2 linked regions of the Asanoa ferruginea genome follow. The protein of the gene in region 1 interacts with the protein of each later gene in a pairwise test. Links are inferred from orthologs where the notes say so. Each region holds a gene or a part of one and is shown on either strand. Other genes may lie near its edges.

Region 1 (3,328 bases):
AACGGCGACACGGGCGCGGTGCTGGCCACCGGCAGCCGGGCCGGGGTCATCACCTTCGCGCGCACGTCGGCGAAGAAGATCACCTTCGACATCACCAGCTCGACCGCCACCCCAAGGGTCGCCGAGTTCGAGACCTACGCCAGCTGACCGGGAACGGAAAGGGCGCCTCGCAAGCAGAAGCGGGGCGCCCTTTTCGAACGAACAGACCTACGAGTCGCCGCCGGTCTCGCCCACGGGTGCGGCGTTGACGTCGTCGATCGCGTACTTGCGGGCCGCCTCGACCGGGATCGCCGGGGCGATCTCGCCGCGGAGGGCCAGCTGCCGCAGGGTCGCCACGGCCACCGACTCGGCGTCGACGTGGAAGTGGCGGCGCAGGGCGTGCCGGGTGTCGGACAGGCCGAAGCCGTCGGTGCCCAGCGACGTGTAGTCGCCCGGGACCCAGCGCGAGATCAGGTCGGGCACCGCGCGCATGAAGTCGCTGACCGCGACCACCGGGCCGTCGGCACCCGCCAGCTTGCGGCGGATGTAGGGGACCCGCGGCTCGCTGCCCGGGTGCATCAGGTTGTATTCCTCGGTCTGCACCGCGTCGCGGCGTAGCTCGGTCCACGACGTGACCGACCAGACGTCGGCCGCGACGCCCCAGTCCTGGGCCAGCAGCTGCTGTGCCTTGAGCGCCCACTGCATGGCCGTGCCTGACGCCAGGACGTTGGCCTTGATGCCGCCGCCCTCGACCGCCGGTGCGGGCGAGTAGCGGTAGATGCCCTTCAGCAGGCCTTCCACGTCGACGTCGACCGGCTCGGCGGGCTGGAGGATCGGCTCGTTGTAGAGGGTGAGGTAGTAGAAGACGTTCTCCGGGTCCTCGCCGTACATCCGGTGCAGGCCGCGCTCGACGATGTGCGCGATCTCGAACGCGAACGCCGGGTCCCAGCCGACGACGGCCGGGTTGGTGGCCGCGAGCAGGTGGGAGTGGCCGTCTTCGTGCTGGAGGCCCTCTCCGTTCAAAGTCGTCCTGCCAGCCGTGGCGCCGAGCACGAAGCCCCGCGTCATCTGGTCGGCCGCGGCCCAGAAGCCGTCGCCGGTGCGCTGGAAGCCGAACATCGAATAGAAGATGTAGAGCGGGATCATCGGCTCGCCATGCGTGGCGTAAGAAGACCCGGCCGCGGTGAACGAGGCCACCGAACCCGCCTCGTTGATGCCCTCGTGCAGGATCTGCCCGCCGAGCGCCTCCTTGTAGGACAGGAACAGCTCCCGGTCGACCGGGGTGTAGTTCTGCCCGTGCGGCGAGTAGATCTTCTTCGTCGGGAACAGCGAGTCCATGCCGAAGGTGCGGGCCTCGTCCGGGATGATCGGCACCCACCGGTCACCGAACGCGCGGTCCTTCATGATGTCCTTGAGCAGGCGTACGAAGGCCATGGTGGTGGCGATCTTCTGCTTGCCGGAACCCCGCTTGACGTCGCCGAACCGCTCGCTGCCCGGGATCTGGAGCGGGATCACCTTGGTGTTGCGCGACGGCAGGTAACCGCCCAGCGCGCGCCGCCGCTCGTGCAGGTATTCCATCTCGTCGGACTTGTCCTCCGGCCGGATGTAAGGCGGCAGGTAGGGGTTGTCCTCGAGCTGCTTGTCAGAGATATCCAGGTAGAGGCGGTCGCGGAACGTCTTCAGGTCGTCGAGCGTCAGCTTCTTCATCTGGTGGGTCGCGTTGCGGCCCTCGAACGACGAGCCCAGGGTCCAGCCCTTGATCGTCTTCGCCAGGATGACCGTCGGCTGGCCGGTGTGCTCCGTCGCCGCCTTGTAGGCCGCGTAGATCTTCCGGTAGTCGTGCCCGCCGCGCTTGAGGTTCCAGATCTCGTCGTCGGAGAAGTTCTCGACCATCTTGCGGGTCCGCGGGTCACGACCGAAGAAGTGCTCGCGGACGTACGCGCCGGACTCGGCCTTGTAGGTCTGGTAGTCGCCGTCGGGCGTGCTGTTCATCAGGTTGACCAGCGCGCCGTCGGAGTCGGCGGCCAGCAGCGGGTCCCACTCGCGGCCCCAGACGACCTTGATGACGTTCCAGCCGGCGCCGCGGAAGTAGGACTCCAGCTCCTGGATGACCTTGCCGTTGCCGCGGACCGGGCCGTCGAGGCGCTGCAGGTTGCAGTTGATCACGAAGGTCAGGTTGTCGAGCTCTTCGCGGGCCGCCAGGCCGATCGCGCCGAGCGACTCCGGCTCGTCCATCTCGCCGTCGCCGAGGAACGCCCATACGTGCTGGTCGGACGTGTCCTTGATGCCCCGGTGCTGGAGGTAGCGGTTGAACCGGGCCTGGTAGATCGCGTTGAGCCCGCCGAGGCCCATCGAGACCGTCGGGAACTCCCAGAAGTCGGGCATGAGCCGCGGGTGCGGGTAGGACGGCAGGCCGCCGCCGAGCCCGGCGTGCGAGAGCTCCTGGCGGAAGCCGTCGAGGCGCTCCTCGGAGAGGCGACCCTCCATGAACGCGCGGGCGTACATGCCCGGGGACGCGTGGCCCTGGTAGTAGATCTGGTCGCCACCGCCGGGGTGGTTGCGGCCGCGGAAGAAGTGGTTGAAGCCGACCTCGTAGAGCGCCGCGGCGCTGGCGTAGGTCGAGATGTGCCCGCCGACGCCGATCTCGGGGCGCTGCGCGCGGTGCACCAGCATCGCGGCGTTCCACCGGATGTAGGCGCGGATCCGCCGCTCGACGAACTCGTCACCGGGGAACCAGGGCTCTCGCTCCGGCGGAATCGTGTTGATGTAGTCGGTGGTGGTCAGCGGGGGGACGCCGATATTGCGCTCGCGCGCCCGCTCCAGCAACCGCAACATCACATATCGGGCGCGCTTGGCGCCGCCCGCGTCGATGACTCCGTCGAGAGACTCGACCCATTCGGCGGTTTCCTCAGGGTCGATGTCCGGAAGCTGGCTCGGCAGGCCGTCACTGATCACCGGGCGCTTGCGTTCCGTAGCCACAGGCATTCCTCAGATTGTGGGGACGACTGACATTTCGGAGCCAAGTGTCCCGGGTGTGGGATTCGTCTCCAACGCCATCCTGCCCCGTTTCACGCCCTGGCGTCACGTCGCGTACTACAGACGCGACACTCGACACAGCTACTGTCCGGTAACTCACCCCGGAAGGAACGAAAACCGGACCTGACGGACAGCGTTGTCACCGTTGGTGTCGACCAGGCAGATGGACTGCCAGGTGCCCAGGGCCAACCGACCACCAAGAACCGGGATCGACGCGTACGGGGCGACGAAGGCCGGAACCACGTGGTCACGGCCGTGCCCGCGGGCGCCGTGCCGGTGGCGCCAGCGGTCGTCGGCGGGCAGGAAACCGTCA
Region 2 (2,870 bases), 6.3 Mb from region 1 along the record:
CCTCGTCGGCCTCGCGAAGCGCGGTCGCCGCCGGGTCGGCGTCGCCGGGGTCGGCCACGCCGCCGGGGAACGCTGGCTGGCCCGCGTGGTTGCGCAGCGTCGCGGCGCGTTGCAGCACCAGGATGTCGGGGCCGCCGTCGGATTCCTCGCCCAGCAGGACCAGGACGGCGCTGTCTCGGCCGCCTCGCTCTGGGGTCGGTACCCGGGTGAAGTCTTCGGCTCGCGAGCCGTGCAGGCGGCTCAGCAGCGGCGAGAACCAGTCGGGCAGGGCCAGGTCGCCGCCTCCCGGGGTGCGGCGGCGGGCGCCTACGCCGTCGGGGAGGGCCGCGTTGACGCCCGGGAACAGCCGCGAACCGTCTGACGGTGCGGCCCCGTTTTCCCAGATCCCGTCAGTTTCGGGCTGTCCCTCAGCCAACCGGGACCGCCACCCCGAGGTGTTGCTTCACCAGGTTGGACAAGGTCGCCTCGTCTAGCCGGGTGCCGTTGTAGAGATAAGCCACCTTGCCCGTCGAGTCGACGAACAGCGTGACCGGGATGCCGGCCTGCTTCAGTGCGATGCGCACCTGCTCGCCCTGGTCGAAGACGCTCGGGTAGGTCAGGCCGAACTCGGTGACCATGTCCTCCGCGTCGGAGCGGAGGTCGCGCGTGTCGACGCCGAGGAAGTGGACCAAGCCGTCGGTGCGTTGGGCGACCGCGTTGATCGCCGGCAACTCGTCACGGCATGGCTCGCACCAGGAGCCCCAAAGGTTGATCACCGCAGGGCCGCGCACGTCAGCGAGCCGCAGGTTGCCACCGCCGAAACAGGACAGCTCCGCGGCCGGCAACACGAATTCGGCCGCGCCAGCGCCAGCACCGCCAGAACCCGCACCGCCAGAACCCGCACCGCCAGAACCCGCACCGCCAGAACCGGCACCGCCAGAACCGGCACCGCCAGAACCGGCACCGCCAGAACCGGCACCGCCAGAACCGGCACCGCCAGAACCGGCACCGCCGGCACCGCCAGCAGGAGCGCCAGCGGCCTCCTTCGGCGACGACGTCAGCGCCCGGCAGTCGGCGAACGACGTCGACGGGGCCCCGGCCGAGCCCGCGGGTGTGCCGGCCCCCGACGAGGATGACGACGACCTGTTGGAACACGACCGCACGCCAACCCCGGCCAACAGCCCCACGACGAGGATGACGACCAGCGGCAGGTAGCGCCTCACGGGACGTCCGCCGTCAAGGCCTGCTGCGGCACCACGGACGGGTCGACGCCGACCGCCTCGGCCAGCTCAGCGGCCCGCGGCCCCTTGAGCAGCTTGGCCGCCTGCACCGGGTCGGTCGGGCCCGTGCCGTAGGAAGGACAGAGCGACGCCAGCGTGCACGCCCCGCAGGCCGGCTTGCGGGCGTGGCACACCCGTCGGCCGTGGAAGATCACGCGGTGGGAGAGCATTGTCCAGTCGCGCTTTTCGAACATCGCGCCGATCGCGTGCTCGATTTTGACCGGGTCGGTTTCGGCCGTCCAGCGCCAGCGGCCGACCAGGCGCTGGAAGTGGGTGTCCACCGTGATGCCTGGGACGTCGAACGCGTTGCCGAGGATGACGTTGGCCGTCTTGCGGCCGATGCCGGGCAGGCTGACCAGGTCGGCCAGGTTTCCCGGCACCTGGCCGTCGAAGCGCTCGACGAGCTGTTGGCCCAGCTTGATCAGCGAGTCGGTCTTGTTGCGGAAGAAACCGGTCGGCTTGAGCGTGACCTCTAGCTCGGCCCGGTCGGCCCCGGCGTAGTCGGCCGCCGTCGGGTATTGCTTGAAGACCTTGGGCGTGACCTCGTTGACCTTCTTGTCGGTGGCCTGCGCCGACAAGATGGTGGCCACCGCCAGCTCGAGCGGCGTGGTGAAGTCGAGCTCGCAATGGGCGTCGGGGTGGGTCTCGGCGAGGATCCGGCCCATCCGGCGCGCCCGACGCTTGCGGCCGAGGTCGGTCTCCGCGTCAAAGGCGGCTGTCTTACTCACGTGCCAAAGACTATTCCGCACCTATGACAAGCCGACGCCGGCACAACAGCGATCAAGCAAAGACCTCAGACCCGAGCCCGCCGAGCCAGGCGCTCCGGATCCAGGATGATGATCGACTTGCCGTCGAGGCGCAGCCAGCCGCGGCTCGCGAAGTCGGCCAGCGCCTTGTTGACCGTCTCGCGGGAGGCGCCGACGAGCTGGGCGATCTCCTCCTGCGTCAGGTCGTGGGTCACCCGCAGCACGCCGCCGTCGCGGGTGCCGAAGCGGCCGGCCATCTGGAGCAGGTTTTTGGCCACGCGGCCGGGCACGTCGGTGAAGATCAGGTCGGCCAGCGCGTCGTTGGTGCGGCGCAGGCGGCGCGCCAGGACGCGGAGCAACTGCTCGGCGATCTCCGGGCGGTTGTTGAGCCACGGGCGCAGCGCCTGCTTGCGGAGGCGGGCCAGGCGGGTGTCGGTCACCGCGGTGGCCGTCGCCGTGCGCGGGCCGGGGTCGAACAGGGAGAGCTCGCCAACCATGTCGGACGGGCCCATCACGGCGATCAGGTTCTGCCGGCCGTCGGCGGCGCGGCGCCCAACCTTGATCTTGCCGCTGAGCACGATGTAAAGGCTGTCGCCTGGTTCGCCCTCGTTGAAGACGATCTCGCCCTTACGGGCCTCGATGGTCTCCATGTCCTTGGCGAGCGCCTCGGCCGCCTCCGGGTCAACACCCTGGAAGATGCCGCTACGGGCCAGAACCTCATCCATCGCGCACCTCATCAGTTCCACGAAAGGCGCGGAAGCCGCGCGCAGTCAGTCTAGGCGTACGCGTCGGCGAGCCGGCCCGGCAACCCCCGGATCGTGATCAGTCCATGTGCTGGACCGATCCGGTTGCCACCTGCCCTATC

What was found. Proteins that work in one complex are often made in the same cells at the same time.
Region 2: the proteins of aceE (region 1) and nth interact in binary tests that used the Escherichia coli proteins (3 or more experiments, as listed by UniProt). The link is inferred for Asanoa ferruginea from one-to-one orthologs.

What each region holds. Positions count from the first base shown.
Region 1 is NZ_QUMQ01000001.1:9,008,380-9,011,707, reverse strand. Bases 8-3,265 are described here. They hold aceE (pyruvate dehydrogenase (acetyl-transferring), homodimeric type), read right to left. Parts: upstream 2,959-3,265; coding sequence 208-2,958; downstream 8-207. Other genes in these bases: DFJ67_RS41860 (YjbQ family protein), read right to left, coding at 3,112-3,265; DFJ67_RS41870 (pectate lyase family protein), read left to right, coding at 8-147. Also shown: more of DFJ67_RS41870, read left to right, coding at 1-7; more of DFJ67_RS41860, read right to left, coding at 3,266-3,328. UniProt on the Escherichia coli protein: Component of the pyruvate dehydrogenase (PDH) complex, that catalyzes the overall conversion of pyruvate to acetyl-CoA and CO(2).
Region 2 is NZ_QUMQ01000001.1:2,674,290-2,677,159, reverse strand. Bases 62-2,861 are described here. They hold nth (endonuclease III), read right to left. Parts: upstream 1,925-2,861; coding sequence 1,199-1,924; downstream 62-1,198. Other genes in these bases: DFJ67_RS12730 (Crp/Fnr family transcriptional regulator), read right to left, coding at 2,053-2,730; DFJ67_RS42655 (hypothetical protein), read right to left, coding at 752-988; DFJ67_RS42660 (TlpA family protein disulfide reductase), read right to left, coding at 408-770; DFJ67_RS12745 (NUDIX hydrolase), read right to left, coding at 62-274. Outside these bases: more of DFJ67_RS12745, read right to left, coding at 1-61. UniProt on the Escherichia coli protein: DNA repair enzyme that has both DNA N-glycosylase activity and AP-lyase activity. The DNA N-glycosylase activity releases various damaged pyrimidines from DNA by cleaving the N-glycosidic bond, leaving an AP (apurinic/apyrimidinic) site.